3 regions of the Pseudomonas sp. R2-7-07 genome follow, and region 3 is predicted to be linked to each of the others. Evidence: predicted binding sites of a transcription regulator. Region 3 holds the regulator's gene; each other region holds the start of a gene.
What was found. Region 3 encodes FliA, which starts transcription of late flagellar genes. Its sites were predicted from a motif close to CTAAAGTTTNNNNNNNNNNNGCCGNTAA; they were not measured.

Region 1 (10,803 bases), 1.7 Mb from region 3:
TCCCGTTCGGCCTGCGCCTTCTCCTCGGCGATCTCGGTGCCGATGTGGCGGTTTTCCTTCAAGCGATAGTTGGCGGCAAAAAAGCGCATGCCGGCCGCTGCGCGCATGGAAGGCATCCAGTTGCCCTTGATGTCCTGGGCCGCCTGATTGACTGCACCGAGCTGGTGAATGGCGAAGCCGCCCATGGCCGCGGTAAGCGCCAGGACCACCAGGAATGAGCTGATCAACTTGGTGGAAATTTTCAAATCGTAGAACCATTTCATCGGGGGAACCTCCATGGAATTGCAAATACGTCAGCGAGCGACGACCGGGGGCGACTGAGGCGCCTGGGCCGTGCGAGCTTCCAGTTGTACGATTTGGTTGAGCAGTGCCGGTATATCCAGGATCAGGGCCACTGCGCCGCTGCCCAATATGGTCGAACCGCTGATGCCGCGCAGTGCGCCGAACAGCTTGCCCAGGGGTTTGATCACGGTCTGGAACTCACCGAGCAGGTCATCCACCACCAGCCCGGCTTTGTGCTCGGCGTAGCGCACCACCACCACATTCTGGCGGCGCGCGGCCGGGCCTTCATGGCTGAAGTGGTCGCGCAGGTGCACCAGCGGCAGTACCTCGCCACGCAGGTCCAGATAGCCCGTGTCGCGGCTGGACTGGCGCTGGTGATCGTCCAGTTCGATGCATTCCTGAACCATGTCCAGCGGAATCACGTAGGTGGATTGGTCGATGCCGACCAGGAACCCATTGATGATCGCCAGGGTCAGCGGCAAGCGAATGCGCACCACGGTGCCCTGGCCGGGACGGCTGTCCAGGTCGACGGTGCCGCGCAGCAACGTGATATTGCGCTTGACCACGTCCATGCCGACACCACGCCCGGACAGATTGGTCACCGCCTCGGCGGTCGAGAAACCGGCCTCGAAGATCAGGTTGTAGATCTCCTGGTCGGTGAGCACCGCGCCGCTGGCCACCAGCCCGCGTTCCTGGGCCTTTGCCAGGATACGTTCGCGGTTGAGCCCGGCGCCGTCGTCGGCGATTTCGATGACGATGCTGCCCGAGTCATGATAGGCGTTGAGGCTCAGGTGGCCTCTGGTCAACTTGCCGGCCGCGCGCCGCGCCTCGGCGCTTTCGATACCATGATCCATGGCGTTGCGCAGCAGGTGCATCAGCGGGTCGCCGATCTTCTCGACCACCGTCTTGTCCAGTTCGGTTTCCGCGCCACTGATGATCAGGTCGATGTCCTTGCCCAATTCCTGGCTGACATCGCGCACCACGCGGCGAAAGCGGTTGAACGTGTCGCCGATGGGGATCATGCGCAAGTGCAGGGCGCCATCGAGTATTTCTTCCACCAGCCCCGATACCGTCGAGGTGGCCTCTTGCAGCGGGTCGTTATTACAGGAGCGGGCCAGCAGGCTCGCGCCAGCGCTGGCGATAACCAGCTCGCCGACCAGGTTGATCAGTTCGTCGAGCTTGTCGGCGTTGACCCGCACGTAATTGCCATCCCGGTTTTTTTCGCCGGCCGCCGCCACGCGCTGCTGCGCGGGCGGGGCAAATTCAGCGCGGGGGGCCACCTCGGTCGCGGGGCAGGCAGGGGTGTCGCCGGGTTCGTCGACGGCGCTGATGCTGACTTCACAGTCGTCACGCACAAAGTCGAACACTTCGTTGAGGGTGGCGTGGCTGGCCGTCGAGCGCAGGACGATTTCGAACCCCAGGTAGCAGCTTTCCGGGTCCCAGCTGTCCACGGCCGGAATGCCGTCGGTCAGGGTGGTGACCTGCAACAGCGTGCCCAGTGTGTCGAGGTAGCGCAGGAAGGACAACGGGTCCATGCCGTTGCGAAAGACGTCCACGCCGAAGCGCAGGGAAATATGCCAAAGCACTTCGTCCGCCGTGGCGTCGTCCACCGCCGCGGTTTCGACGCGGGCAGTCGCGGTCTGCAGCGGCTGATAGGCACTCAGCGCCTCGCGCAATACCTCACCGCGCTCCAGCGCGGCAGGTGTGGGCGCTTCACCGCGGCTGGCGACCACATCGATCAGTTCGAGCATGTGGTCGCCGCACTTGAGCAGCAGCGCGATCAATGCGGCGTCCACCGCTACACTGCCGTCGCGCAGGCGGTCGAGCACGTCTTCGACGATATGCGTGAACCCCACGATCGACGCCAGGCCGAACAGGCCCGCCGACCCCTTGATGGTGTGCGCGGCGCGGAATATCGCGCCGATGGCATCCTGATCGCCGGGCTCGCTTTCCAGTTGCAGCAGGGATTGCTCCATGGCCTGCAACAGTTCGCGCGCCTCGACGATGAATGTCTGCTGTGCCTGATCGAGATTGATGCTCACCTGGACCTTCCTTGTCGATCAATGAGAGTGGGCAGCGCTGGCTACAACGCGGCGTTGCGACACAGTTCAAGCGCCTGGGTGACCGCCTGGCTCTGGCCGGTCACGCTCAAGGCGGTGCCGGCAATGCCGGCTTCACGCTGGATGACCGCGAGCAACTGCAAGCCGGCGCCATCCATCTCGGTGACCTGTGACAGGTCCAGCTCCAGGCGAGGCGCCGCGCCCATTTGCGGCAGCAACACGCTCGCCAGTTCGGCCACGGTGTAAATCGTGAGTTCGCCGTCAATGCCCACGCGGGCGGTGTCGTCGAGTGTTTCGCACGTTATCGGCATGGGGGCCTCCCGGTGTCAGGGCAGGATCAGTTTGGATACGGCTGCCAGCATTTGCGCCGGCTGGAACGGCTTGACCACCCACGCCTTGGCGCCAGCAGCCTGGCCTTCGGCCTTTTTCGATTCCTGGGACTCGGTGGTCAACATGATGATCGGGGTGAACTTATAGTTGGCCAGCTTCTTGACCTCCTTGACGAAGGTGATGCCGTCCATGTTGGGCATGTTCACGTCGCTGATGATCAGGTGCACTTTCTGCCCGTTGAGCTTGCTCAGGGCATCCCTGCCGTCGCTGGCCTCGATCACGTCGTAACCGGCGCTTTTCAAGGCAATGCCGACCACTTGCCGCACGCTGCTGGAGTCGTCGACCACTAGTACATTCTTCGCCATGAGGGGCTCCTTAAAAAAACGTGATGTCTTGAGAATTCTGTTGCACGGACGCCGCGCCATGGTGCGTGCGCCGTTGCTCATCGGTGGCGTAGGTGGCTTCCATGCGCGCCAGCCACTGCCGGGCGTCGACGGCCACGGCCTGGTCCGGGGATTGGCGGGTCTGCATAAGGTGCTCATGCAAGGCGTGCATGTTGTCTCGCACATGGCTGAGGATCTGGCTGACCCGGTCCTGGAATTGCAGGTTGACCAGTACTTCAGTCATCTCATCACGAATGCCGTGGCTTTCCTGCTTGAGCAGGTCGGCGGAGTCGGCCAGGCGCCCGGTGATGTTCTGGAAGCGTTCGAGCACCAATTGAATGCTGTTTTCAGAGGCGGCCACCGAGTTGCTGTCCTGGTCGGCACTGCTGGAGGCGGCCTGCACCAACTGGGTGATGGCGTTATTGATGATGTCGACCTTGGCCGACATCTGCTGGCCGGTTTCGCTGGATTTGCTCGACAGGCTGCGCACCGCATCGGCCACCACCGCGAAGCCGCGACCGGCTTCACCGGCCCGCGCCGCCTCGATGGCCGCATTGAGCGCCAGCAGGTTGGTTTGTGCGGCGATCGCGGCCACATCGGCGGCCATGGTGCGCAGTTCGCCGGTATAGGCGGTAAGGCTGCGTACTTGGGCGAGCGTCTGGTCACGGCTGGTTTGAGTGGCCTTGAGTGAGTTGATCACCTGGCTCAGCTCGCTGTCGCTGCGCGCCAGCACCTCCAGCGCGCCGTCAGCGGCCTTGCCGTCTAGTTCGCCGGCAGCCTGCTGCGAGGCTTGTACCGTGTCCTGCAATCGCGCAGCTATCCCGGTAAATCGGTTGGCCAGGCTCACAATCGCGTCTTCGGTCTGCTGACGCGAGCTTTCCACCTGCTTGGCCCAGATCGGCATGGCGCCCAGCAACACTTCATCGAGCTGTGCCCGCGAGTCCATGCCGCTATGCGCCGCCTGCGCGCCTGACTGATCCGCCAGCGCCCACGCGGTGGCTCGCAGCACTGCGTCACGCTGCGAACCGGCGCTCCAGGCGCACGCACCGAGGCCGATCAGCACCAGTACCGCGCAGGCCGCCAGGCTGGCCACAGAGGTTGACTGCAACAGGGTCCATATAACGGCGGGCACCACCGGGATGAAAGCGAACCAAAGAAAGCGCGGATGACCAGGAAGGGGGATGTGGCTGGATTGACGCTGGGCCATGAGTTCGTTCCTTGAACAGTCTTGCGGATATAAACAACATAGGGGTTATCTGCTGTATTTAGAATAGCTTTAGCCTGTAGCTATACCGTCCGTCCGGTTGATGATAATTATATTACTTACTTAGAGAGATATTGGTGGTAGTAAGTAGAAGGAGATGGGGAGGGTTCTAGTGTCCGCGTACGTCTTGATGTTTATCGATTAATCGGGCAGGCAGATTCAAAGTGACAATTTAGTTGAATCGTCGGAAAGTTCGTACCAAAGCGGCTTTATATTTATTGCATTTATTATTATCGCATCGGTTATTGCTACCGTTATTCTCGCGGTGCTGTTGACCAAGAGTATTGTTCGGCCTCTCTCTTAGTTGATTCTTTTACAAATGAACCTACATTGAACGAATTGATTCGAGAGACGAATCCGGTATTGCTCAAGTCGTTGAATGACCCAATGATTGCTTTCTGCCAGTGGTGCTTTGGGGCAGCGGCCAGGAGGGCGGGGGTCTCACAGGTGATTTCTTATTTTTGTGATCGTGGTAGGTCATCCTATGACTTTGCCTGAACGACAGCAATAGCTGCTTTTCTCAGGATTGAAACATAGGCCGCGGCTCAGGCGCAGCGTTTGCGTGAATTTAACCGGCTCAATATCATTTCTACAGTCCGACGCCTCCGCTTTCTGCTGCTGAAACATTTATAAACACTCTCGTTCAGGAATTGTTGTACGACATCATATCTATCGTGTTCGACTGCGCTCGTTCTCACAAAAAAAATAAATGGAGATACCCTCTATGACGAGCATTCGTTCCGTCGAAGGCCAGGCTGCGGCGCCCGCGCAAAATCGATTTTCCCGAATACTCAAACTGCTGGGCCCCGGAATCATCGCTGTACTGTCTTGGCTGGGCGCAGGTGACCTGATCACGTCGTCCGTGGCCGGTGCCAATTACGGTTACGCAATGATGTGGGTGCTGGCGGTCTCGCTGCTCTTGAGATACCTGATCGTAAACATCATCGCGCGCTTCCAGTTGTGCAATAACCAGGGCATGACCATCCTGCAGGGCTATGCCCAACTGAATCCCTTTTTTGCCTGGTTCATGCTCGTGTACGCCCTGCTGATGGGGCACTTGATGAACGCCTACATGATCAAAGGGGCGGGTGAGTCGCTGGCAATGCTGTTTAAAAGCGACCAGCCACTGCTGTGTTCAATGGCGGTGGTACTCGCTGTGTGGATGCTGGTGGGGCGTAATATCTATTCGATGATCGAAGGCGTGATGAAAGTGCTGTTGGCGATCATGACCCTGGCCTTCATTGCCTTGGCCGTGATGTCGGGTCCTGATGTGGTCGGCATCGTCAAGGGCACCATCGGCTTCAGCATCCCGCCGGATGAAGGCGTGCACGGCGCGCTGCTGGTGGCGGTATCGGTTATCGGCGCGGTTGCAGGCTCCATCGCCAACTTCGTGCATCCGTATGTCATGCGCCAAAAGGGCTGGGTCGGGCCGCAGCACAAGCGTGTTCAGCGTAACGATCTGCTGTTTGCAGTGTTCGTCGGGATCGTCATCAATTTGGCCATCTGGATCGTCGGCGCGGAAATCCTGCGGCCCAACGGCATCGAGGTGAAGACCTTGGGCGATCTGGGCAAGGCCCTGGAAATGTTCTTCGGCCCGGTGGGTTGGTATGTGTTCTTCATCGGCGTGTTCGCCACCTTGTTTGCCAGCATTTCCGGCAAGACCACGGCGTTCCCGATGCTGATTACCGATGCCTTCCAGCACGTTCGTCCTGAACGTCGCGAAAAGTTCGGCAAGGAATTTCATCATGACCCGATGCATAAGTGGTTCATGCTGTTCATCCTGGTGACGCCGTTGATCTGGTCGCTGCCAGGCATGCCGGATTTCGTGACCCTGACCATTGGCGTCAGCGCGTTGAACATCATTGGCTTGCCGGTTATTTCCCTGGGCCTGCTGATCATGTCCAACCAGAAGTCGCTGCTGGACAAGCAATATCGCAACAACCTGTTTGAAAACATCGCGTTGCTCTTCGCTACAGGCCTTGCGCTGTGGGTCGCCTTCCAGTTGGGCGTCGATCTGTTTACCTAAACAACCAGCCACCGGGGGACCCAATGTGCCCCTGCATGAGCGGGTTGGATGTAAAGCGTCGTGCGGTATCCCGATAGTGCATGGCGGCTGGTCGTCGATGGAAAGATGCGACGACAAGACATCCACAGCAGGGGAACAGATATGAGTTGCGAAGGACCGATCAACGATGCAAACGCACGTGGCATTGACGTTTCGCGCTGGCAGGGCAACATCGATTGGGCGCGCGTGGCGGGCGCGGGTGTCACCCATGGGATAGCGAAGATGACGGAGGGTGGCGACTACACCGATCCCAAGTTCGTCGAAAACTTCCAAGGGATGAAAACGAACGGTCTGAAGGCCGGTGTGTACCACTATTTCCGTGCGCTGAGCAGCACGCCGTGCGAGCAACTGGCCAATATCAAGGGCCGGCTCGCCGAAGTGGAATTCAACGTCGGGCAGGACATCCTGGCCATTGATGTCGAGACCAATCGCAACGAAGGGGCCACCCCGGATCAGATGGCTGATGCCCTGTTCCAACTGGTGACGCTTGTCAGGGTGTCGCTGCTGGAGGGTGCGTATCCGCATATTTATGCGTCGCCCAGCATCTGGAGCAACAGGGTGGCCTGGCGCAAATATGACTTCAGCGAATGCCCGCTGTGGATTGCCCATTGGGGAGTCGCTGAACCCACCGTGCCGCAAACCTGGAGCACACACGGCAAGAGCTGGCAGTGGTGGCAACACAGCAGCAAGGGCCAGGTCGAGGGTATCCAGGGCGCGGTGGATCTGGATTGGGTCAAGCCTTGAAGGCAAACAGCACAACGGCTCCGATTGGGCCGTTGTTCCAGGCGGGATACCCCTGCGCGCAAACGCTGGAGCCGTCAGCGTCGCTGCGATAAGACCTCATCCGAACCGGCTACATTCCTGTCGCCAGTTCGCAATGAGGCAGACGTATCAGCAACGGGTTCTCATCGAACTCAAACCCGTTGCCTCAAAGCCCTGTAGCGCTTTACTTGAGCGTGACGTCAAGCATCGGCGGGATGTAACCGTAGTCATATTCAGCGACCACGAATGTCTGCTGCCCCTTGATCTTGATGCCCACCGTTGGTGCCTCGGTGCCGCCGATACGCATCGTTGTCCCGCTTTCGCCGGTAGGTACGCTGTCGATAAAGGAAGTCACCAGACCGTTGGGCATCACGCAGTGGGAGTAGGTCTGGAAGGGCTGGGAAGACGGGTTGCCCAGGACCAGGCCGGAACCGTTCAAGGGCACGTAAGGGCCGAACAGCGAGTCGGCGACAAAACCGTACACCCCGTCTGGCCCGGTTACCCCGTCGGCATAGGTGAAGGTGTGGCTGATAGTGAACAGGTAGTACTTGCCGTCCTGGAACACGAAGTGCGGACGTTCGGTCTGGTCATTGACGCCGACTGCGGTCAGCAGCGGCGGCAGCATTTCCCAGTCGTCTCCATCCTCATCACGGGCCACGGCGATACCGACGCAGGCCGTCTGGAAGCGCGAGTTGCCGACGTCTTCATAGCCCGGCGGCACATCGCCGATTTCCGCCTTACCCACCGTGTGCGAGCCACGCTCGCCAGCCACGTTGCCCTCGAACAGCATGTACAGCTTGCCATCCTTCGGGTCGCGGAACGGCCACGGATCGCGGAACCCCCAGAACGCGTTCTGCGCTTCGGTCTGGTACATCTTGCCGTCGGCCTCGAACAGCGGCTTGACCTTCTCGAAGCCCACCAGGCTGACGCCATGCTCGGTGGTCACCACGCGGCCACGCACCTTGACGATGGTCGCGCCTGGCGTGACTGCGGTGTAGTACAGGTCCACTTCACCTTGTTCGTTCAACAGGATCGGCGTGCCGGCCCATTCACGAACGGTGGGCGAAACCCCTTCAGCCATGACCCGGCCGCCGAGTTTCCAGTCCTTGCCGGTGCGGGAGAACCAGTAGTACATCTTTGCCCGACCATGGCGATCGTTCCAGTCGCGGGTGATGTCGTAGTTGCCATTCTGATCGAGGTATTGCGGATCGGTAGGGTGGCGGTCTGCGGTCAGGGTGAAGATCACCGACCAACCATCGACGGAGGTGATGTTGCCGTCGATATCACGCAGCGGCATGGTGTCCCAGATAAACACCTTGTCGCTCAGTACCGGGAAGTCGGCACTCACCAGTGGCTGGGTGGTGGTGGGGTCGTCTGCGCGGACTTTCAGCGCATCGGCGCGGGTCCACAGGCTGGGTTGATGGGGCGTTTTGCCAAATTTTGCGGTGATGCTTTTCATAAGGTAAACCTCGTCCATGAAGGTAGATAAATACTGTATTCATATACAGTGATTTGACTTTAGAAGACTCTATCCTTCGGGTCAAGGAGAAAAATGCATTTATGCATAATTAAAGCTTTTAGGTGAGCTGATACGTTTCACCTGAAGGTTTTTATGGAAGTTTGGCGCTGTGTAGGCGCCCTTACGGTCCTGGGTTTAAATGGATGACGGTAATAAGCGCCGCACTTGCCACTACCATGAGCCAACGCTCATGCTCAGCGTTTTCCAATCACTCGCCGGACACCCACCCATGAGAGACCTGCCGCCGACCGCCACACTGCGAGCGTTTGAAGTTGCCACCCGGCACCCAACCTTTACGGCGGCCGCGCAGGAACTGCATGTCACCCAGAGCGCTGTCAGCCATCAGCTCAGGCATCTGGAGGCGTTGTGGGGGCTGCCGTTGTTCGAACGTGGCAAGGCATTACGCCTTACGGCGGCAGGGGCCACGCTGGCGCCTATCGTGCGGGAGTTCTTCATGAGCCTGGAGGCGACCCTCGGCGATCTGCGCGAGCAAAAAGGCAGGGTGCGCCTGAGTGTCAGCACCACCTACTCCTTCGCGTTGAAATGGCTGCTGCCACGCTTGCCGAACCTGGCTCGCCAGCACCCCGAGCTGTTGGTGTCGCTGCACACCACGGACGACATCATCCACTTTTCCGGCAACCAGGCCGATGTTGCGATCCGGCTGGGCAAGGGTAATTACCCGGGCCTGCATACAGAGTTTCTGTTTGGCGAGCAGGTGTTTCCGGTGGCCAGCCCCGAATTGCTGCGGCGTATGGGGATACCGCGCAGCCCGGAAGAACTGTTGCAGTTTCCGCTGCTGATCCGCGACGGCGCCGAGCTGGCGCCGAAATGGGAGGTCTGGTTTGAAAGTGTCGGGCTGGCTTTTTCGCCGCTCAAGGAAAGCGTCAGGTTTGGCGACACCAACATGACGGTCGAGGCCGCCTTGCTCGGCCACGGCGTGGCGTTGGTGCGCAGTCGGCATGTGGAGAACGAAATCAGCGATGGCCGCCTGGTGCGGCTGTTCGATGTGCCGTTCCCATCGCCGCTGGCCTACTATTTCGTGTGCCCCAAGGGCATCGAAGCGCAGCCGCATATCGTCAACTTTCGCCGTTGGTTGAGCAGTGAGGCGCTGAAAGTGCAATGAGCCGGGTCTGAGGATTTGCTCATGCTGCGATGAAGAGACTTCGCTGAAGGCAGGGCGTTGGATTGCTAGGATGGCGCATGCCTATTCATTTGATCTGCCTGGTGCTTTTCGCCGCGCTGCTGCATGCCAGTTGGAACGCACTGCTGCGTGGCGGTGCCGATCGACTCTGGTCAATGACGGTGATGTGCATCGCCATCGCCATCACCTGCGTCGTCGCCGCTGCGTTCCTGGTGCCGCCCGCTATTGAAAGCTGGGGCTATGCGCTGCTGTCGGCATTGCTGCATGTGGGCTACAACCTGTTTCTGGTGCGCAGTTACCGAGTCGGTGACCTCGGGCAGATCTACCCGATATCCCGTGGCTCGTCGCCGGTGCTGATCACGCTTGGAGCTGCCGTTTTCGCCGGCGAAAGCATCACCCCCGGCGAGTTGTTCGGTATTGCGCTGGTATCCGGCGGGATTATTTCCCTGGCGTTCCGAGGCCGCAGGCTGTCGGTGCCCAGCTTGCCCTATGCGCTGGGCACTGGCTGCTTCATCGCCGCCTATAGCGTGGTCGACGGCATTGGCGCCAGGCTCTCCGGCGCGCCGCTCGGCTACACGGTGTGGATGTGTGCGTTGTGGGGCGTGCTGATGCCAGTGGTGTACATCGGCCTGCGCGACGCCCGCAGCTTGTTCCGCGTGCGGCCCGGCATTTTGACCGCAGTGGTCGGCGGGCTGGTCTCGTTGCTCGCCTATGGGATTGTCATCTACGCCATGAACGAAGCGCCGTTGGGCGCGGTGTCGGCGTTGCGCGAAACCAGTGTGTTGTTCGCGGCGTTGATCGGCTACCTGTTCCTCGGCGAGACGCTCACGGCACGGCGGGTCCTGGCGTGCGCAGTGATCGCCAGCGGCATCCTCATTATCGGTTGATAGGGCTGACGGCTCAGGAGGGTATTTCAATGGTTAACGTCTCACAGGCACCGCTTATTCTGATAACCGGTGGCAGTCGCGGAGTGGGCGCAGCCACCGCCCGGCTGGCT
Region 2 (10,803 bases), 1.2 Mb from region 3:
TGAACGGGCTGACCAGCTCGCCAACAGGGGCGTGGATGAAGTGCGCGGCTACAAGCAGAGCTGAAGCCGGCTGACGTGTTAACATCGCGCCCTTTGACTCACCCCACACCGTTGAGAGCTGAACCCTGATGGCCATCCGATCCGTTGTACTCGATACCGAAACCACCGGCATGCCGGTGACCGATGGTCACCGGATCATCGAAATCGGCTGTGTCGAACTGATGGGCCGCCGTCTGACCGGTCGTCACTTTCACGTCTACCTGCAACCGGACCGCGACAGTGACGAAGGCGCGATCGGCGTCCACGGCATCACCGACGAGTTCCTCAAGGGCAAGCCGCGCTTTGCCGAAGTGGCCGATGAGTTTTTCGAGTTCATCAACGGCGCCCAACTGATCATTCATAACGCGGCGTTCGACGTCGGCTTCATCAATAATGAATTTTCCCTGATGGGGCAGATGGATCGAGCGGATATTTCCCAGCACTGCTCGATCCTCGACACCTTGATGATGGCCCGCGAGCGTCACCCGGGCCAACGCAATAGCCTCGATGCCTTGTGCAAACGTTACGGCGTGGACAACTCCGGCCGTGAACTGCACGGCGCCTTGCTCGACTCCGAGATTCTGGCTGAGGTCTACCTGGCCATGACCGGTGGGCAGACCAGCCTGTCGCTGGCCGGTAATGCCTCCGATGGCAACGGTTCGGCAGAAGGCTCGGGCAATCGTCCCTCGGAGATCCGTCGCCTGCCGGCTGATCGCAGGCCTACGGCTATCATCCGTGCCAGCGAGCAGGATCTGGCCGAGCATGCCGCGCGATTGGACGCGATCGCCAAGGCAGCCGGTGCGCCGGCGTTGTGGACTCAATTGACCCAGCAATGATCCTGGTTTGATGCAGAAAAAAAATGTGGGAGAGGGCAAGCCCTAATGCCGGTCAGTTAAGAAGTAGCAGGAGCGAGAACTAACTTGTGGCGAGGGAGCTTGCTCCCGCTGGGGCGCGAAGCGGCCCCAAACAATGGGACTGCTGCGCAGTCCAGCGGGAGCAAGCTCCCTCGCCACAGGTTCGGTGTCGCCTTAACTGACTGGCATTAGGGCTTGCCCCCTCCCACAGGGTGCTCATGACATGGGCGTCAGACTTTGAACTGGCGCAAGAGCCCGTCAAGCTGCTCACTCAAGCCGCGCAATTGCGCGCTCGCCACGCTCGACTGTTCAGCCGCCAGCGCGGTGCTGTGGGATAAGCCGGCCGCCTGGGTGACGTTCTGGTTGATGTCTTCCACCACATGAGCCTGTTGCAGGGTGGCACTGGCAATCGAGGCGTTCAGGCCGTTGAGATTATGCAGCGCCTGGCCGATGGCACTGAGGCTTGCACCGGCCAGGCCGGCTTGTTCGATGGTCAGTTGCGAGGCGCTGTGGCTGTCGCTGATGACCTTGACCGCCGCTTCCGAATGGCCCTGCAGCCGCTCGATCATCGCCTGGATCTCAGCCGTGGATTTCTGCGTGCGCTGGGCCAGCAAGCGTACCTCATCGGCCACTACGGCAAACCCACGACCCTGCTCGCCGGCGCGTGCGGCCTCGATGGCAGCGTTGAGGGCGAGCAAATTGGTTTGGTCGGCAATTGAACGAATCACTTCCAGCACGCCGCCGATCTGGGTGCTCTCGCTGGACAGGGTTCGGATAACCTCCACGGCCTGGCTGATGGTGCTGGAGAGCTGGTCGATCTGCTGCAAACTGCCGTCGATGTTGACCTGGCCTTGTTGCGCCTGGGCTTGGGCGTCGCGCATTTCGCTGGCGGCGTGCTCGGCGTTCTTGGCCACGTCCTGCACGCCGTAGGTGACTTCATTGATCGCGGTGGCCACCAGTTCCATCTGTTGCGACTGCTGCTGGCTGCGGTCGTGGGCCTGGCTGGCGTTGTGGCCCAGCTCGATGGACGACTCGCCCAGGGCGTTGGCGCACACCTGCAATTGGCCGACCACCTGGCGCAATTTGGCGGTGAAGGTATTGAAGTGCTGGGACAGCTGGGTGACCTCGTCGCGCCCGTGGGTATCGAGGCTGCGGGTCAGGTCGCTTTCACCGCTGGCGATGTTGCCCATGGCATTCACCGCCGCCTGCAACGGTTGCAGGATGCTGCGCGCGATCAACAGCACCAGCAAGGCCATGATCAGCGCGATGCCCAGGCCGATGGCAGAGGCTTTCCACACCTGGACGGTGAACTCGGCCTGAACGTCGTCCACGTAGACGCCCGAGCCGATAATCCAGCCCCAGGGTGCGAACAACTGGATGTAGGAGGTTTTCTGCACGGGCGCATCGGCCCCCGGTTTCGGCCAGCGGTAATTGACAATGCCGGCGCCCTTGGCCTTGGCCAGGCTCACGAACTCGTTGAACACCGCAAACCCGTCCGGATCGCGGATCGCCGAGAGGTTCTGGCCGTCCAGCTTGGGATTGGCCGCGTGCATGATCATCACGGGGGTGAGGTCGTTGATCCAGAAGTAATCGTCGTGGTCGTAACGCAGGCCGCGCACTGCGCTCAGGGCTTGCTGCTGCGCCGCTTCGCGGGTGAGCACCCCGGTTTTCTCCAGGTTCTGGTAGTAGCCCAATACCCCGCTGGCGGTTTGCACCACGTGCTGGGTCTGTTGACGCTTGGCCTGGTAGAGGTCGTCATGGATCTGTTTGAGCATCAACGCGCCCAAGGTCAGCAGCATCAGCACGGCGACTACCAGGATCAGCCAGAGGCGTCGGCTGATCGACATATTGCGCAAACTGTTCATCGTCCTGTCACTCCGTGCCCTTTATAATTGTGGGTGTTGCATCGACTTTTTCGGCTTGTCTGATAGGCTTTCGGCCCGTAATCGAAAAACCTGAGTACTGCCTGATTTTTCACGGAATTTTTGCAGTCCGGCATTGAGAATCGATGCCGGGCGCTGCAGCGCGCTCGTTGTCAGTGAACTTAAAAAACATAAGAGGCATGCCAGGCGCGTGACCTTTGGAGAAAGCATGGATTTTTGGACTGCCATACAGGCATTGATTCTTGGCGTGGTCGAGGGGCTGACGGAGTTCCTGCCGATCTCCAGCACCGGCCACCAGATCATCGTCGCCGACCTGATCAACTTCGGCGGCGAGCGTTTCGAGGCATTCAATATCATTATCCAGCTGGGCGCGATCCTGGCCGTGGTCTGGGAATTTCGCCGCAAGATCCTCGACGTGGTCATCGGCTTGCCCACTCAGCGCAACGCCCAGCGCTTCACCGTGAACCTGATCATTGCCGTGTTGCCGGCGGTGGTGCTGGGGGTGATTTTCGCTGACCTGATCAAGCATTACCTGTTCAACCCGATCACCGTGGCCACGGCCCTGGTGGTGGGCGGCGTGGTCATGTTGTGGGCTGAACGCCGCCAACATGCCGTCCATGCCGAAACCGTGGACGACATCACCTGGAAAGACGCGCTCAAGGTCGGCGTCGCCCAGTGCCTGGCCATGATCCCAGGCACTTCGCGCTCCGGTGCGACGATTATCGGCGGCCTGCTGTTCGGCCTGTCGCGCAAGACCGCCACCGAGTTTTCATTCTTCCTGGCCATGCCGACCATGGTCGGTGCAGCGCTGTACTCGGGCTACAAATACCGCGACCTGTTCCAGCCGGCGGACCTGCCGGTATTCGCTATCGGCTTTGTCACCTCGTTCATCTTCGCGATGATCGCGGTCAAGGGCCTGCTCAAGTTTATCGCCAACCACAGCTACGCGGCCTTTGCCTGGTACCGGATCGCGTTCGGCCTGGTGATCCTGGCGACCTGGCAATTCGGCTGGATCGACTGGACCGCCGTCAAGCCATGAACATTCAGCATCCGCGCCTGAAGGCGTTGGTCCTGCTAGTGCTGTGCGCCGCGCCGCTGCTGGGTGCGGCGCTGCTGTGGCAGCGCGGCGAGACGGTCATGCCGTTGGCGGCCTACGGGGTGGTCAGCGTGGTGGCGTTCTTTCTGTACTGGAGTGACAAGCGCAAGGCCCAGACCGAGGGCCGGCGCATCCCGGAAAACATCCTGCACGCCGTCGAGCTGGCGGGCGGTTGGCCGGGGGCGTTGATCGCCCAGCAAGTGTTCCGGCACAAGACGCGCAAGGTGTCTTACCAGGTGCTGTTCTGGGTGATCGTGCTGCTGCACCAGGTGTTCTGGCTGGACCAGCTGTTTCTCGGCGGCACGCTGCTGTCGGTTCTATAGCAACAACCCCACCTGCGTGCGCTTGGGCAACTTGCTCACCACCAGTTGGTGGGAGCGCTGCAACAAACCACGCAGTTCCTCGGGCGCCAGCGGGTAGGGCGTGTTCATGATGATCCATTGCGCGCGTGCCAGGTACGGCGCCGGGTGGATGCCTGGGCGGTCGACGTGGCCGAGGAACAGTTCCTTGTCGACCTTGAACGCCAGCGAGTCGCCGCGCAGGTTCTGCAGCGCGAACATCTTGTTGCCGGCAATCGAGAACACCCGTACGCCGCCCCATTTGTAGTCCTCGCGTGCGCCCGGCAGGCTCAGACAGAATTGCGCGACTTGCGCTTCGGTCATGCTCATAGCAGGCGATCTCCACAGCCTTTGAAACCTTCTTCCAGGTAGTCGATCCAGGCGCGAATGGCCGGCAGCACGCCGCGCCGGTGCGGGTACACGGCCTGCAACCAGCCGCCGGGCAACGACCATTGCGGCAGCAGCTGCACCAGTCGGCCACTGGCCAGTTCCTCTTCGCAATACATCATCGGCAGCACCGTGAAGCCCACGCCCATGAGGGCGCTGGTCTTGCGTACGATAAAGTCTTCGATGCCCAGGCGCGCCTCCATGACCAGCTCGTGAGCGTTGCCCTGCGGGTCGATGATGCGCTGGTGCACCATGCGGTCCGCCTCGAGTGCGCCCATTATCGGTAATTGCCTGAGGTCGTCCAGGCTGTCGACCTGCCGATCACGCAGCAGTGCCGGGCTGGCCACCAGCACTGTGTGTGCCTGGCGCAGGCGTTTGGTGACCAGCAACGGGTCTTCGTCGCCCAGTTCGCGCACGCGCAAGGCTACGTCGATCCCTTCGCCCACCAGGTCGACGCGGCGGTTGACCAGGGTCATGTCCAGTTGCACCAGCGGGTGGGCGGCGAGAAAGCCGGCCACCAGTTCCGGCAGGATCTGTTGGGCCAGGCCGACCGGGCAAGTCACCCGCAGACGCCCACGGGGCTCGGTGGACATGCTGGCCACGGCCTCATCGGCCATCTCCGCTTCCAGCAACATCGCCTGGCAGTGGCGCAGGTAGCGCTCGCCGACGGCGGTCAGGGTCAGTTGCCGGGTGGTGCGTTGCAGCAGGCGCGCGCCCAGGCGTTCCTCCAGCTCGGCAATGCGCCGCGACAGGCGCGATTTGGGAATTCCCAGCAGGCGGCCGGCGGCGGCGAAACCGCCGGCTTCGACGACTTTGGCGAAATAGTAGAGGTCGTTGAGGTCTTGCATGGTCAGCCTATTGTCCTGTCAGTGGGACAATCTATCGCATTCCAGATGGCTTATCGACTATTGGTTGGATGCGTAGCATCAACACCATCTGATCGCCCCTGTCGATCCCACCCTCGGAGATCCACCATGAAACTGTTGCATATCGATTCCAGCATCCTCGGCGACAACTCCGCTTCCCGTCAGCTCAGCGCCGGCGTGGTCAAGGCATGGCAGGCCGCCGAGCCGGGCGTGGAAGTGACTTACCGTGACCTCGCCAGCGAAGGCATCAACCATTTTTCCGGCGCCACCCTGGGTGCGTTGGGCACCGCTGCCGAACTGCGCGATGCCGCGCAAAAGCATGAAGCCGAACTGAGCGCATCGTCGCTGGCTGAATTCCTCGCCGCCGATGCCGTGGTGCTAGGTGCACCGATGTACAACTTCACCATCCCGACCCAGCTCAAAGCCTGGATCGACCGCATCGCCGTTGCCGGCCAGACCTTCCGCTACACCGAAGCCGGCCCTGAAGGCCTGTGCGGCAACAAGAAAGTCATCATCGTCTCCACCGCCGGCGGCCTGCATGCCGGCCAGGCGTCCGGTGCCGCCCATGAAGGCTACTTGAAGTTGCTGTTCGGCTTTCTCGGCATCACTGATATCGAAATCGTACGTGCTGAAGGCCTGGCCTACGGCGACGAAGTGCGCAGCAAAGCCTTGAGCGACGCCAACGTGCTGATCAGCGAGCACTTGTTCGCCGCTGCGTAAGGCTTGTGTAAATGTTCGTCGCGGCCGGTTTCAATCTGAAGCCGGGCGTCTAAACTCTGTATTCTGTTCGCCTGAGCGCGAGCGGGGTACGGAGTTTTTGCATTTATGGCCCAGGTTATGCACGCTTGGGTTGACTACCCTGGAATTTTCATACGGCATGCCGGTTCTCACGCAGCAAAGGTGGACATCCCCATGATGCGTCTCTGTGCTGTTTTGGTTCTTTCCCTGTGCGGCGGCCTGCTTTCAGTGCACGCCGCGCCTGCGCCGCACCCCCATTGGAGTGTGGGCTTTCATCGCATGAGCGTCCTGGACCCGCTGGATTCGCAGCCGATGAAGGCCATTGCGTTCTACCCCTCCACCGACACCGAGCACACCACGACGTTGGGCGCCTACCATGTGGCTGCCGGCGAAGACGCCAAGGTTGCCATCGGCCGTTTCCCGATGCTGATGCTGTCTCACGGCAATACCGGTACGCCGCTGGCCCTGCATGACCTGGCCACCTCGCTGGCGCGCAAGGGCTTTGTGGTGGTGGCGGTGCTGCACCCCGGCGACAACTACAAGGATCACAGCCGCCTGGGCACCGTGAGCAATCTGTATGGCCGGCCGATCCAGATTTCCCAGGCAATCACCGCGACGCTGGACGACCCGATGCTGTCGCCCTTCGTCGACATCGACCAGGTGGGCGTGATCGGCTATTCGGCCGGCGGTGAAACTGCGCTGATCCTGGCGGGGGCCAAGCCGGATTTCGAGCGTTTGCGCCGCTATTGCCAGCAGCGCCCGGAGGACCGTGACGCCTGCACCACCAAAGGCGAACTGGTGGTCGACCGTGACGACTTGCAGCCCCAGGCCGACCCGCGCATCCATGCCCTGATGCTGATGGCGCCGCTGAGCCTGATGTTTGGTCGCCACACCCTGGCTGACGTGCACGTACCGGTGCTGCTCTACAGTGGCGATGGCGACAAATTGGTGGCCGTGGACAAGAACGCCGCCGCCCTGGCGCGCAAACTGCCGGAGCCGCCGGACTTCAAACTGTTGGCCGGGGCAGGGCACTTCGTGTTCATGGCGCCGTGCGACAGCGACCAATTGGCGACGATGCCGGCCATCTGCACCGATGCCGACGGTGTTGACCGTGAGGGCATCCATCGCGACCTAGTCTCCGAGGCCGGGCGCTTTTTCAGTCACACCCTCGGCGAGGCCACCCGTGCCGGGTTACAGACGGCCGATCAGTAAGCGCGACGCTTGAGCAGCACGGTCAGTGCCAGCGCCGTGACTGACAGCAGCGCCGCGCAGAAGAAGATCCAGCCATAGCCGAGGTTCAGCGCCACCGCGCCCATCAACGGGCCGGCAATCGCCAGGGCCAGGTCGAAAAACACCGCATACGCACTCAGCCCGGCGCCACGGCTACTGTCTGGCACGCGCTTGATAGCCTCGACCCCGAGCGCCGGGTAGACCAGTGACAAGCCAAAGCCGGTCAACCCCGCGCCAATCAGCGCCACGCCGGTCGACGGCGCCAGCCACAGCAGGGTGAGGCCCAGGGTTTCGATGAGCATGCAGGCGATAGCGGCGGTGAAGCCGCCCACGCGGCTGATGGCGGAAATGAACACCAGGCGCGACGCGATAAAACACACGCCAAATACCGTCAGGCAGTACGCTGCGCCGGCCCAGCCGCGATTGAGGTAGTACAAGGTGATAAAGGTGGTCAGCGTGCCGTAGCCAATCGAAGCCAGGCAGAGGCTGGCGCCAAACGGTGCGATACGTCCGAACACCGCCCAGAACGGCAGGCGTTCGCCGCGCACCACTGGCACCGAGGGTTTGTTGCGGATCAACACCAGGCCCAGCGCGGCCAGCCCCGTCAGCGCCAGGCCCAGGCTGGCGAAGCCATAGTCGGCCACCATCACCACACCCAGCGGCGCGCCAATGGCGATGGCGCCGTAGGAAGCGATACCGTTCCAGGAAATCGACCGGGCCGTGTGTTCGGTGCCGACCGCGCCCATGCACCAACTGATGGTGCCCACGCCAATCAAGCCCTGGGCCACGCCCAGCAACAGCCGACCGGCGATCAGGATGGTCAGGCTTAGCGCCGGCAGGCCCTCCAGCAGCACCGCGATAAACGTCAGCACGCCACTGATCAGGATGCCAGCCAGGCCCAGCACAATGGCGCGCTTGGTGCCGACGTTGTCCGACATGCGCCCGGCCATCGGCCGGCTGAGCAAGGTGGCGAGATATTGCGAACCAATGGTGACCCCGGCCACCACGGCGCTGTAGCCCAAGTGCTCGTGCACATAGCCTGGAATTACCGCAATCGGCAGGCCGATGCAGATGAAGGCAATGAACGTGTAGAAGACGATGGAGACGATCTGCAGGGTGATCGACAGGGAGGAGGGGGCGGCAGGCATGTGAACTCGTTCGCTGGCGGGCGGTGCGGTCATGATGCCACTGCGCTGTTCAATGTGGGAGGGGGCTTGCCCCCTCCCACATTTGAACCTGTTTGGCCCGGCAGCTATGCGCTGTTCTTAGAACACCACACCCTGGCTACGCAGGTAATCGTCATAGGTGCCGCTGAAGTCGATCACGCCGTCTGCGCTCAACTCGATGATGCGGGTAGCCAGGGACGATACGAACTCGCGGTCGTGGCTGACGAAGATCAGCGTGCCCGGATAGTTCTCCAGCGCCAGGTTCAGCGCTTCGATGGATTCCATGTCCAAGTGGTTGGTCGGTTCGTCCATGATCAGCACGTTCGGCTTTTGCAGGATCAGCTTGCCGAACAGCATGCGGCCTTGTTCACCACCGGAGATCACTTTTACCGACTTCTGGATTTCGTCGTTGGAGAACAGCATGCGGCCCAGGGTGCCACGAATCATCTGCTCGCCCTGGGTCCACTGGCCCATCCAGTCGAACAGGGTGAGGTCGTCTTCGAAGTCATGGGCATGGTCCTGGGCGTAGTAGCCCAGTTCCGCGGCGTCGGTCCACTTGATGCTGCCGGCGTCCGGGGTCAGTTCGTTGACCAGGGTGCGCAGCAGGGTGGTCTTGCCGATGCCGTTCGGGCCGATGATCGCCACGCGCTCGCCGGCTTCAACCTGGAAGCTGAAGTCTTTGAACAACGGCTTGCCGTCAAAACCTTTGGCCATCTTCTCGACCATGACTGCCTGGCGGTGCAGCTTTTTGTTCTGTTCGAAACGGATGAACGGGCTCACACGGCTCGAAGGCTTGACCTCGGCCAGTTGGATCTTGTCGATCGCCTTGGCGCGGGAAGTGGCCTGCTTGGCTTTCGAGGCGTTGGCCGAGAAGCGGCTGACGAAGGACTGCAGTTCGGAGATCTGCGCCTTCTTCTTGGCGTTGTCCGACAGCAGTTGCTCGCGGGACTGGGTCGCCACGGTCATGTACTCGTCGTAGTTGCCCGGGAACAGGCGCAGCTCGCCGTAGTCCAGGTCAGCCATGTGGGTGCACACGCTGTTCAGGAAGTGACGGTCGTGAGAGATGATGATCATCAGGCTGGAGCGCTGGGTCAGGATGTTTTCCAGCCAGCGAATAGTGTTGATGTCCAAGTGGTTGGTCGGTTCGTCGAGCAACAGCACTTCCGGGTCGGAGAACAGCGCCTGGGCGAGCAATACGCGCAGCTTCCAGCCGGGCGACACTTCGCTCATCGGGCCGAAATGCTGTTCCAGGGGAATACCCAGGCCCAGCAACAGCTCACCGGCGCGGGATTCGGCGGTGTAGCCGTCCATCTCGGCGAACTCGGTTTCCAGCTCGGCCACGGCCATGCCATCTTCTTCGCTCATTTCCGGCAGCGAGTAGATGCGGTCGCGTTCAGCCTTGACCTTCCACAGCTCTTCGTGGCCCATGATCACGGTGTCGAGCACGGTGAATTCTTCGTAGGCGAACTGGTCCTGGCGCAGCTTGCCCAGGCGCACGTTTGGCTCGAGCATGACCTGGCCGCCGGACGGTTCAAGGTCGCCGCCGAGGATTTTCATGAAGGTCGACTTGCCGCAACCGTTGGCACCGATCAAACCATAGCGGTTGCCGGCGCCGAACTTGACCGAGACGTTCTCGAAGAGCGGCTTGGCGCCGAACTGCATGGTGATGTTAGCTGTGGAGATCAATTACTTTACCTATCAATGGGTTGCGAGCGTGACGGCAGGAGCCTTCAGGCATGCGTCAACAGCGACATCGAGGCGCGAAACCCGGTCGCTGAGCGCAAAATCTGGGATGTGTGTTGGAATTTGGCGCGCATTGTCGCATATGTCAGGCGACAGGTGTATGGCGAGCGAAGGATGGTTTTGCCAGTGTCTCGGGCATGGCCAGCCCTACCAGCAGCAAAGCGACGGCCGCCACCCCGGCCAGGGTCAGGAAGGCGGCGTTGTAGCCGGCCATTTGCACCACGAAGCCTGCCAGGCTGCTGCTCAGCGCCGCGCCCAGGCCAAATACCGTGGACAGCGCGCCGAGGCTGACATTGAAGCGGCCGGTGCCTTGGGTCAGGTCCTTGACGATCACGGGGAACAGCGCGCCGAAAATGCCGGCGCCGATGCCGTCGAGCATCTGCACGGCAACCAGCCAGTAGGGGTCGCTGGAGAGGGTATAAAGCACGCCGCGCAACGGCAGAATCATGAAGCCGGCCAGCAG
Region 3 (10,803 bases):
TGGTGTTGCCGGCGATCACGGCGTTGCTGGTGGTCAACATCGCGTTTGGCGTGATGACCCGCGCGGCGCCGCAGCTGAACATCTTCTCGATTGGTTTCCCCTTGACCCTGGTGTTGGGCATGGGGATTTTCTGGGTCGGCCTGGCTGACATTCTCAATCAGTATCAACCGCTGGCGACCGACGCCTTGCAGTTCTTACGTGACCTGGCACGGGCGCGCTGAGCCATGGCCGAGAGCGAGAGTGGTCAGGACAAGACAGAAGACCCCACGGAGAAACGTAAAAAGGACTCCAGGGAAAAGGGCGAGATCGCACGCTCCAAAGAGCTCAATACCGTTGCGACCATGATGGCCGGTGCCGGCGCCTTGCTGATCTACGGCGGTGGCCTGGCGCTGGACTTGCTGGAGCTGATGAAGCACAACTTCAGCTTGCCCCGCGAGGTACTGCTCAACCCGGATTCCATGGGGCTCTACCTGCTGCATTCGGGCAAGATCGCGCTGCTGGCGGTGCAACCGATCCTGATCACCTTGCTGCTCGCCGCGCTGATCGGCCCGGTCGCCCTCGGCGGCTGGCTGTTTGCCGCCAGCAGCATGGCGCCCAAGTTCAGCCGCATGAACCCGGCGGCCGGGCTCAAGCGCATGTTTTCCACCAAGGCCCTGGTGGAGCTGCTCAAGGCCTTGGCCAAATTCATCCTGATTCTGTTCGTGGCGTTGTCGGTGTTGTCGTCCGACATCGACGACTTGCTGCGCATCGCCCATGAACCGCTGGAGTCGGCGATCATCCACAGCCTGCAAGTGGTGGGCTGGAGCGCGCTGTGGATGTCTGCCGGGCTGATCATCATCGCGGCCGTGGACGCGCCGATCCAGCTGTGGGAAAGCCACAAGAAACTGCTGATGACCAAGCAGGAAGTGCGCGACGAACACAAGGACCAGGAAGGGCGCCCGGAGGTCAAGCAACGCATCCGCCAACTGCAGCGGGAAATGTCCCAGCGCAAGATGATGGCCTCGGTGCCCGACGCCGATGTGATCATCACTAACCCGACCCACTACGCCGTCGCCCTCAAGTACGACCCGGAGAAGGGTGGCGCGCCCATGTTGCTGGCCAAGGGCAGCGACTTTACCGCGCTCAAGATCCGTGAAATCGCCGTGGCCAACGACATTCTGCTGCTGGAATCACCGGCGCTGGCGCGGTCGATCTTCTATTCCACCGACCTCGATCAGGAAATCCCCGCCGGGCTGTACCTGGCCGTGGCGCAGGTATTGGCCTACGTCTACCAGATCCGCCAGTACCGGGCGGGCAAGGGCAAGCGGCCCGATCCGCTCAAGGACCTGCCGATCCCGCCGGATTTGCGTCGCGACTCCTGAAAACGCGCTTTTATGTCTGCCTCTGTGGGAGCGAGCTTGCTCGCGAAAAACTCCGAGTCGCCGCGTTCATCCTGATTTGCGCGTTATCGTTACCCACCTTCGCGAGCAAGCTCGCTCCTACAGGAGGGTGCCCATTACCTGTCAACTTTGACAGTAGCCAATGCGCCGCCTTCACTGTTTGATACAGCGATGAGTCGCGCAGCCATGCGCGGCTCGGGAGGCGGTGATGGATAGGACTACGGTCAAGTGGTTCGATGCGGTCAAGGGCATTGGTTTTATTGCCCGGGATCGTGATGGCAACGCGGTTGCCGTGCAGTCGACAGATGCCAAGTGCGGTGAAGTCCCGCCAGCCGCTCCCACCATGCGAAAACCCCGCAAGCGGAAAAAAACACCGAAAGCCCCTCGCTAGCACCCATGGTCGTTTGCGTCTACCTGTCAACTTTGACAGTAGCCAGCGCCAGCGTCTCGCGGTTCTATTGCACCAGGCACTGCGCGCAGGCTGTGAACGAGATGCAGGGAGAACGGTATTGAAAGTGACCACGGGTACAGTCAAACGTGAGCTGGCCAGGGGCAAGTGGCTGATTGCGCTGGATGACGGGCATGACTGCGTCTTTATCGATTGGAGCGATTGGCGGGGGGCTGCACTGTCGATTGGTAAGAAGTTAACGTTTCAAATGATCCATAAACCCCAGGGCGTTTATGCGCTCCCCGTCAGCGCGCGTAACGATACCGGGACGGGTCCATAAGTGTGTGGAGAACGGCAATGGCAACTGGCACTGTGAAATGGTTTAACGCGGAGAAGGGCTTTGGTTTTATTACACCGGATGATGGAAGCGCGGATGTTTTTGCTCATTACTCGGCAATTCAGACGGGAGGATATAAAAGCCTGCAAGAAAATCAAAAAGTTGAATATGACCTAGCACAAGGACCAAAGGGGCCTCAGGCCGAGAATATACGGCCTCTTTAAAAGACTACCCGGTTGCAAATGTGGGAGGGGGCTTGCCCCCGATAGCGGCGTATCAGCCACCTGTTCCGGGCCTGACACACCGCCATCGGGAGCAAGCCCCTCCCACATTCGACCTGAGCCACACCCGGTAGGCTGCGTCGCTTTGCCAGTGGCGAGCCTGGCGCTTCAGCGCGTGGATAAAACGGGCGTTGCACATTGAATTCGTTGAGCGAATCAAGGAGGGCAGTGATGGCTACGGGAGTGGTCAAGTGGTTCAACTATGAAATGGGATGTGGCGGGATAATGCCCGATGACGCAGGCGCAGAGGTATTTGTCCACTATGTCGATATTCCAGGCGGCCCGTTCAAGGTCCTTGTGCCAGGCCAGAAGGTCAGCTATGACGTGGTCCAAAGCGCCAAGGGCCCGAGAGCCATACATGTCGAATCGGCCTGTCAGCATACTGTGTTTGATGAGCATCGCTGGCGGTGGAGTTGAGCGGGAAAGCAGAGGCTTGGTACGGGGCGCAGCGTTTGCAGCGATGTGTACACACACATCCAAATGTGGGAGGGGGGCAAGCCCCCTCTTATCAAACTTAAAATAACTCGCTGATTTTAAAGGATTAATTTTTCAGTTAAAAACTGAAATTTCACATTCAAAGATCGTTCCCACGCTCCTGCGTGGGATTGCAGCCCGTGACGCTCCGCGTCACCTGTGCGCAATCGCCGAAACTTGCAGCGCTTGGCGGGACGCGGAGCGTCCCAGGAGGCATTCCCACGCAGAGCGCGGGAACGATCACCTCAGCGCCAAGAATATTTGTAGGCGCCCCCAGTTTGCTGCGCGACAGCGCTACGTCGAAGAGGTAGTGGGGCCTCCCACATTGAGTGCGTGTTATCAGTGGTTTTAGGCTGTCGTCAGCCCGATGCCACGCGATCAGCCAGTAACTGCGCCAGATTGATCAACTGCGCAATGCCGAGCAATTCCTCTCGTTTAGAGCCCTCCAGGTCAAAGGCCAGGTCGCAGCTCAAGGCATTGGCCGAGGCGAGGGTTTCGCTGAGGTTGACCAGCAGGTCTTCGGTGCTGATGCCGTCAGCTACGGTAAACAGCCGGATGGGGGGATTTGGGGTGGGTTTGATCATTGTGACTATCCTCGGTAAAGGTGGAACTGCCGCTGATCGCCGCGACGCGATGGAGGGTGGCAGCTGTGCGCAGGTTCGCGGACCGGTTACCAAGGAACCCGGCATACCCGAAGGTATCCCGCGCACAGCCACCATAAGGGCCGCACAGTAGACGACAAAAAATCGCTGACTGAAAGCGGACAATGGCGCTTCTGCGCATTGGTAAACCGGACCGCGACGCCCGTCCGCTGCGTTTGCAGCGGTGTACGGAGACTAGAGAGCGAGTTTCCTAGGGGCAACCCCAAATCCTTGTCAGAAATTTCCTCAGTAGCAACAGCTGTACATCAATTCAAATGTGGGGGGGGCTTGCTCCCACATTTGACCTGGATTTTCACTTCGATAAGCTCCGTTGACTGTCGAATCGTCACGGCTGCGCCACTCGTCGGCCCCATCAACTATCTGTCAACTCTAACAGTGGTTCTGCCTGTTTTTTTGCGATTAGATGAAATTGCGATGCCGCACGCTGGGTGCGGTGTGTTGAGTCAGGCAAGGAGAATCATCATGGCGACAGGCACGGTGTATTTTTTTAACACGGCTAAGGGTTTTGGATTTATCACTCCAGACGGCGGAGGGGCTGATGTATTTGTACATATCGAAGATGCTCTAGCCTCAGGTATTCAGTCTTTCACGAAGGGGCAAAGGGTATCGTACGAGCCCGGTACCGATAAAAAAACTCTAAAACCAAAGGCTACTGAGCTTAAGCTGATTTAAGCATTGATCGGCGATAGAAACTGCCCCTGGTATTTCCTCCAAGCAAAGTTGGAAGGCTTCTTGCAATACCGCCTGCAGGACGCCCCCCAGCGTCAAAACTTTGCTTCAAGGACACGAGGAAGACCGGTGGTAGATCGCTCTCAAATGCTCAGCACGGCCCGTGGCACCCTGACTGACCTGTCGCGGGGCAACCTGGGCGTGCCGTTGTTGTTGCTGGTGATGCTGGCAATGATGATGTTGCCGATGCCGCCGTTCCTGCTCGACGTGTTTTTCACCTTCAACATCGCCCTGTCGGTGGTGGTGCTGCTGGTGTGTGTGTACGCCCTGCGGCCATTGGATTTCGCGGTGTTCCCGACCATCCTGCTGGTGGCGACCCTGCTGCGCCTGGCGCTGAACGTGGCGTCCACCCGCGTGGTGATGCTCCACGGCCAGGACGGTCACGCCGCTGCCGGTAAGGTAATCCAGGCCTTCGGTGAAGTGGTGATCGGCGGTAACTACGTGGTCGGTATCGTGGTGTTCGCGATCCTGATGATCATCAACTTCGTGGTGGTCACCAAGGGCGCCGGGCGGATTTCCGAGGTGAGCGCGCGGTTTACCCTGGATGCGATGCCCGGTAAGCAGATGGCCATCGACGCCGACCTCAATGCTGGCCTTATCGACCAGAACCAAGCCAAGAGCCGTCGCCTGGAAGTGGCCCAGGAAGCCGAGTTCTACGGCTCCATGGACGGCGCCAGTAAGTTCGTGCGCGGTGACGCCATCGCCGGCCTGCTGATCCTGTTCATCAACCTGATCGGCGGCATGGCCGTGGGTATTTTCCAGCACGGCATGACCTTCGGCGATGCGGGCAAGGTCTACGCCTTGCTGACCATCGGTGACGGTTTAGTGGCGCAATTGCCATCACTGTTGTTATCCACAGCTGCTGCGATCATGGTAACCCGTGCTTCGGGCTCCGAAGACATGGGCAAGCAGATCAGCCGGCAGATGTTTGCTTCGCCCAAGGCGCTGGCCGTGGCCGCCGGTATCATGGCCGTCATGGGCATCGTGCCGGGCATGCCCCACGTTTCGTTCCTGAGCATGGCGGCCATGGCCGGCGGCGCGGCCTACCTGTTCTGGAAGAAACAGAATGCGGTCAAGGTTCAGGCCCTCCAGGAAGTCGCCCGCCAGCAGGAATTACTGCCATCCCCGGCCCGCGCCCAGGAAACCAAGGAACTGGGCTGGGACGACGTAACCCCGATCGACATGATCGGCCTGGAAGTCGGTTACCGCCTGATCCCGTTGGTGGACCGCAACCAGGGCGGCCAATTGCTGGCGCGGATCAAGGGTGTGCGCAAGAAGCTGTCCCAGGACCTGGGCTTTTTGATGCCCACCGTGCATATCCGCGACAACCTCGACCTGGCCCCCAGCGCCTACCGCCTGACCTTGATGGGCGTGATCCTGGCCGAAGCCGAGATCTACCCGGACCGGGAACTGGCGATCAACCCAGGGCAAGTGTTCGGTTCGCTCAACGGCATCACCGCCAAAGATCCGGCTTTCGGCCTGGAAGCGGTGTGGATCGAAGTCAGCCAGCGCAGCCAGGCGCAGTCCCTCGGTTATACCGTGGTGGACGCCAGTACCGTGGTCGCTACCCACCTCAACCAGATTCTCTACAAACACTCCCACGAGCTGATCGGCCACGAGGAAGTCCAGCAATTGATGGGTTTGCTGGCCAAAGCCTCGCCAAAACTGGCCGAAGAGCTGGTGCCGGGCGTGCTGTCGCTGTCGCAGTTGCTCAAGGTGTTGCAAGCCTTGCTCGCCGAACAGGTGCCCGTGCGCGATATTCGCAGCATCGCCGAGGCCATCGCCAACAATGCCGCCAAGAGTCAAGATACTGCCGCGCTGGTGGCGGCGGTGCGGGTCGGTTTGTCCCGCGCCATCGTGCAAAGCATTGTAGGCGTTGAGTCTGAGCTGCCTGTTATCACCTTGGAGCCAAGGTTGGAACAGATATTGCTCAATAGTATTCAGAAGGCAGGGCAAGGCCAGGAAGAGGGCGTCCTGCTGGAGCCAAGCATGGCTGAAAAGCTGCAGCGTTCGTTGATCGAAGCCGCGCAGCGCCAGGAAATGCAGGGCCAACCGGTGATTCTGCTGGTGGCCGGTCCGGTCCGCGCGATGTTGTCGCGCTTCGGGCGCCTGGCAGTACCGAATTTGCACGTGTTGGCTTACCAGGAAATTCCTGACAATAAGCAAGTGACTATCGTCGCGACAGTAGGGCCCAACGGCTGAGGGTAGTGGGTTATGCAAGTAAAGCGTTTTTTCGCCGCCGATATGCGTCAGGCCATGAAGTTGGTCCGCGATGAGCTGGGCGCCGATGCCGCGATTATCGGTAACCGTCGTATTGCCGGCGGTGTCGAGCTGACGGCTGCCCTGGATTACACGCCTCAGGCCCTGGCTCCGCGTGTGCCGAACATGGAGCTCGAAGACGAGCTGCGCAAGACCGCTTCGCGCATCGTCTCGGCCCAGGCCGAACTGAGCATGCGCGGTGACAGCGACGCCACCACCAACCGCCAATTGTTCGCCGGCCTGCCACTGACCGCCGCCGAGCCGCTGGTGGAACCTACGTTTGTCGAGCCGCCACGTCCTGCAGCGCCAGCCCCGGCCGCCGCAGTCGACCAGCGTGTGTTCGATTCGATGCGCTTTGAACTCAACGGCCTGCGCGAGCTGCTTGAAGTGCAGCTGGGCTCGCTGGCCTGGAGCCAACTGCAAGGCAGCAAGCCGCAACAAGCCAACCTGTGGCGCCGGCTGCAGCGCATCGGCCTGTCCGGGCCGTTGTCCCGCGACCTGCTGGCGCTGACCGCCGAAGTCGAAGAGCCGCGCCAAGCCTGGCGCATGCTGCTGGCGCACTTGGCGCGGATGATCGCCACCCCGGAAATCGAACCCCTGGAAGAAGGCGGTGTGATCGCCATGGTCGGCCCCGCCGGCATGGGCAAGACCACCACCCTGGCCAAGCTGGCCGCGCGTTATGTGCTCAAGTACGGCGCATCGAATATCGCGCTGGTGAGCATGGACAGCTACCGCATCGGCGCCCAGGAACAGCTCAAGACCCTGGGCCGTATCCTCAATGTGCCGGTGACCCACGTCGACCCGGGCCAGTCCCTGGCCAATGCCCTCGACCCGCTGCTGCGCAAGCGCGTGGTGTTGATCGATACCGCCGGCCTGCAAGCCAGCGACCCGGCCCTGCGCATGCAGCTCGAAAGCCTGGCCGGACGCGGCATCAAGTCGAAAAATTACCTGGTGCTTGCAACCACCAGCCAGAAACAGGTTCTTACCGCTGCCTATCACAGCTACAAACGCTGCGGCCTGGCCGGTTGCATCCTGACCAAACTGGATGAAACCGCCAGCCTCGGCGAAGTGCTGAGCCTGGCGATCAGTCATGAATTACCGGTCGCCTACCTGACCGACGGGCCGCGGATCCCGGATGATTTGCATCTGCCGCGCCGTCATCAGTTGGTCAGCCGTGCTGTCAGTGTGCAAATGCAAGACGAGCCTAGCGAGGAAGCGATGGCCGACATGTTCGCCGACCTTTATCACAACCCGGCAAAGCGGGTGGGATAAGGCAGGATGAACACCGTGAAATGTACCTACATCGATGGTCTGCAAGCGATACACGCGACCAAGCCATGTAGCCTGCGTCTAAGCAAGACAAGGTAAAGAAATAAAATGGGCAGCATGCATCCCGTACAGGTGATCGCGGTGACCGGCGGCAAAGGTGGCGTCGGCAAAACTAACGTGTCAGTGAATTTGTCCCTGGCCCTGGCAGAGCTTGGCCGTCGCGTCATGCTGCTGGATGCTGACCTGGGCCTGGCGAACGTGGACGTTCTGCTGGGGCTGACACCCAAACACACGCTCGCCGATGTGATCGAAGGCCGCTGTGAGCTACGCGATGTGCTGCTCCAGGGCCCCGGTGGTATCCGCATCGTGCCGGCCGCCTCGGGCACCCAGAGCATGGTGCACCTGAGCCCGGCGCAGCATGCCGGCCTGATCCAGGCTTTCAGCGATATCGGCGACAACCTCGACGTGCTGGTGATCGACACCGCCGCCGGGATCGGCGAGTCGGTGGTCAGCTTCGTACGCGCCGCGCAAGAAGTGCTGCTGGTGGTCTGCGACGAACCCACTTCGATCACCGACGCCTACGCTCTGATCAAACTGCTTAACCGTGACTACGGCATGAACCGCTTCCGCGTGCTGGCCAACATGGCCCAGAGTCCGCAGGAAGGGCGCAACCTGTTCGCCAAGTTGACCAAGGTCACGGATCGTTTCCTCGATGTCGCCTTACAATACGTCGGTGCAGTTCCCTATGACGAGTGTGTGCGCAAGGCCGTGCAAAAGCAGCGTGCGGTCTACGAAGCGTTCCCTCGTTCCAAGTGCGCACTGGCGTTCAAGGCGATAGCCCAGAAGGTCGATACCTGGCCGTTGCCTGCCAACCCTCGGGGGCATCTGGAGTTTTTTGTCGAGCGATTGGTGCATCAGACGAGCGCAGGGCCTGTGCTATGACATCCAGCGGCTACAACCTTTACAAAAAGTCGGCCCGTGACAGCCAGGGCGAGTTGATCGAGCGCTATGCGCCACTGGTCAAGCGCATTGCCTATCACCTGCTGGCGCGCCTGCCCGCCAGCGTGCAGGTGGAAGACCTGATCCAGGCCGGGATGATCGGCCTGCTCGAAGTGTCGACTAAATACGACGCGAGCAAAGGGGCGAGTTTCGAGACGTATGCGGGTATCCGTATCCGTGGCGCGATGCTCGATGAAGTGCGTAAAGGGGATTGGGCGCCGCGTTCGGTACACCGCAATACGCGCATGGTCAGTGACGCAATTCGTGCAATTGAAGCAAAAACCGGTCGTGACGCTAAAGATCATGAAGTTGCGGCCGAACTCCAATTGAGTCTCGACGATTATTACGGGATTTTGAACGATACCTTGGGCAGCCGCCTGTTCAGTTTCGACGACCTGTTGCAGGACGGCGAACACGAAGGGCTGCACGAGGACGGCGCGAGCGCGCATATGGAACCGTCGCGCGATCTGGAAGATGAACGTTTCCAGGGAGCGCTGGCGGAGGCCATTGCCAATTTGCCGGAGCGCGAGCGCCTGGTGTTGGCGCTGTACTACGACGAGGAGCTGAACCTCAAGGAAATCGGTGAGGTCCTGGGGGTCAGCGAATCGCGTGTCAGCCAGTTGCATAGCCAGTGCGCGGCCCGCTTGCGGGGGCGGTTGGGAGAGTGGCGCGCGCGCTGACAGGCAGTGTGGGGACACTGCAGACGCTACCGCGAAGGTTTCGGCCTTCGCGGGTTCGCTCCGTGGTGCCCTGGGCAGTCCTTTTTGTGTAACGCCTGTTGATTGAAGTGGCGCGTCCAGGTGCTGGGCGCGTTTAAGACTGCTTGGAGGTCGAATTGGACAAGAACATGAAAATCCTCATCGTTGATGACTTCTCAACGATGCGGCGGATCATAAAAAACCTGTTGCGTGACCTTGGGTTCACTAACACGGTCGAGGCGGACGACGGCATTACGGCGATTCCGATCCTCAACAGCGGGAGCATCGACTTTCTGGTAACCGACTGGAACATGCCCGGCATGACCGGCATCGACTTGCTGCGTCATGTGCGCGCCGATGAAAAACTGCGCAGCCTGCCGGTGTTGATGGTGACCGCCGAAGCCAAGCGTGAACAGATCATCGAAGCCGCCCAAGCCGGGGTAAACGGCTATGTGGTCAAGCCATTCACTGCCCTGGCCTTGAAAGAGAAGATCGAAAAAATCTTCGAACGCATCGGCCATTGATGCTGCCACGGGGGAGCTATGGACCATAACGAAACGTCACAGGGCGATTTTGAGTCGACCCTGAAAAAACATGCTCACCAGTTGGTCGAATGCCTTGAAAAGGGCCAGTTCGGCGATGCGGTGCAGTTGATCCATGAGCTTAACCAGACCCGTGACCGCGGCCTGTACCAGGAAGTGGGCAAGCTCACGCGTGAGCTGCACAGTGCGATCGTCAATTTCCAGATTGACCCGCGCATGCCCCAGGCCGAAGAAATTTCCCAGATCACCGATGCCACCGAACGCCTGTCCTATGTGGTCAGGCTGACCGAGGCGGCGGCCAACCGCACCATGGACCTGGTGGAAAACGCCACGCCTCTGGTCAATGGCATGGCCAATGAAGCCCAGGCCTTGAGCGTTGACTGGGGCCGCTTCATGCGCCGCGAAGTGGGGGCTGAAGAGTTCCGTGAACTGGCGCGTCGGGTCGACGGTTTTCTGTCGCGCAGCGAACAGGAAAACCGCACGGTGGCCGGCAACCTCAACGACATTCTGCTCGCCCAGGATTACCAGGACCTCACCGGTCAAGTGATCAAGCGTGTGACCCAACTGGTCACCGAAGTGGAAAGCAACCTGCTCAAACTGGTGCTGATGGCCGGCCAGGTCGACCGTTTTGCCGGCATCGAACATGACCGCGAAGCGATCCTCTCGGAAAAAGATCCACAAAAACACCTCGCCAAGGGTGAAGGTCCGCAGATTCATGCCGATAAACGTGAAGACGTCGTATCCGGTCAAGATGACGTAGACGATTTGCTGTCCAGTTTAGGCTTC

Region 1: the regulator FliA is predicted to act here: its motif matches at 4,308-4,335, upstream of C4J86_RS10365 (methyl-accepting chemotaxis protein).
Region 2: the regulator FliA is predicted to act here: its motif matches at 2,826-2,853, upstream of C4J86_RS12515 (methyl-accepting chemotaxis protein).

Annotation. Positions count from the first base shown of each region.
Region 1 is NZ_CP027759.1:2,243,904-2,254,706, forward strand. Features, by position in the region: gene C4J86_RS10345 (methyl-accepting chemotaxis protein) at 1-263, opposite strand, end outside; gene C4J86_RS10350 (chemotaxis protein CheA) at 294-2,324, opposite strand; gene C4J86_RS10355 (lipid asymmetry maintenance protein MlaB) at 2,366-2,653, opposite strand; gene C4J86_RS10360 (response regulator) at 2,669-3,037, opposite strand; gene C4J86_RS10365 (methyl-accepting chemotaxis protein) at 3,048-4,262, opposite strand; gene C4J86_RS10370 (Nramp family divalent metal transporter) at 5,044-6,345, shown strand; gene C4J86_RS10375 (glycoside hydrolase family 25 protein) at 6,487-7,128, shown strand; gene C4J86_RS10380 (glycoside hydrolase family 68 protein) at 7,331-8,605, opposite strand; gene gcvA (transcriptional regulator GcvA) at 8,895-9,788, shown strand; gene C4J86_RS10390 (DMT family transporter) at 9,866-10,693, shown strand; gene C4J86_RS10395 (SDR family oxidoreductase) at 10,723-10,803, shown strand, end outside.
Region 2 is NZ_CP027759.1:2,755,446-2,766,248, forward strand. Features, by position in the region: gene rnhA (ribonuclease HI) at 1-64, shown strand, start outside; gene dnaQ (DNA polymerase III subunit epsilon) at 135-875, shown strand; gene C4J86_RS12515 (methyl-accepting chemotaxis protein) at 1,124-2,758, opposite strand; gene C4J86_RS12520 (undecaprenyl-diphosphate phosphatase) at 2,985-3,815, shown strand; gene C4J86_RS12525 (DUF1294 domain-containing protein) at 3,812-4,195, shown strand; gene C4J86_RS12530 (MmcQ/YjbR family DNA-binding protein) at 4,190-4,540, opposite strand; gene C4J86_RS12535 (LysR substrate-binding domain-containing protein) at 4,537-5,445, opposite strand; gene C4J86_RS12540 (FMN-dependent NADH-azoreductase) at 5,572-6,183, shown strand; gene C4J86_RS12545 (dienelactone hydrolase) at 6,376-7,413, shown strand; gene C4J86_RS12550 (MFS transporter) at 7,407-8,579, opposite strand; gene C4J86_RS12555 (ABC-F family ATPase) at 8,697-10,283, opposite strand; gene C4J86_RS12560 (MFS transporter) at 10,426-10,803, opposite strand, start outside.
Region 3 is NZ_CP027759.1:3,977,970-3,988,772, reverse strand. Features, by position in the region: gene fliR (flagellar biosynthetic protein FliR) at 1-221, shown strand, start outside; gene flhB (flagellar biosynthesis protein FlhB) at 225-1,361, shown strand; gene C4J86_RS18220 (hypothetical protein) at 1,895-2,107, shown strand; gene C4J86_RS18215 (cold-shock protein) at 2,125-2,328, shown strand; gene C4J86_RS18210 (cold-shock protein) at 2,557-2,802, shown strand; gene C4J86_RS18205 (DUF6124 family protein) at 3,219-3,443, opposite strand; gene C4J86_RS18195 (cold-shock protein) at 3,984-4,193, shown strand; gene flhA (flagellar biosynthesis protein FlhA) at 4,338-6,452, shown strand; gene flhF (flagellar biosynthesis protein FlhF) at 6,465-7,781, shown strand; gene fleN (flagellar synthesis regulator FleN) at 7,887-8,720, shown strand; gene fliA (RNA polymerase sigma factor FliA) at 8,717-9,457, shown strand; gene C4J86_RS18170 (chemotaxis response regulator CheY) at 9,625-9,999, shown strand; gene C4J86_RS18165 (protein phosphatase CheZ) at 10,018-10,803, shown strand, end outside.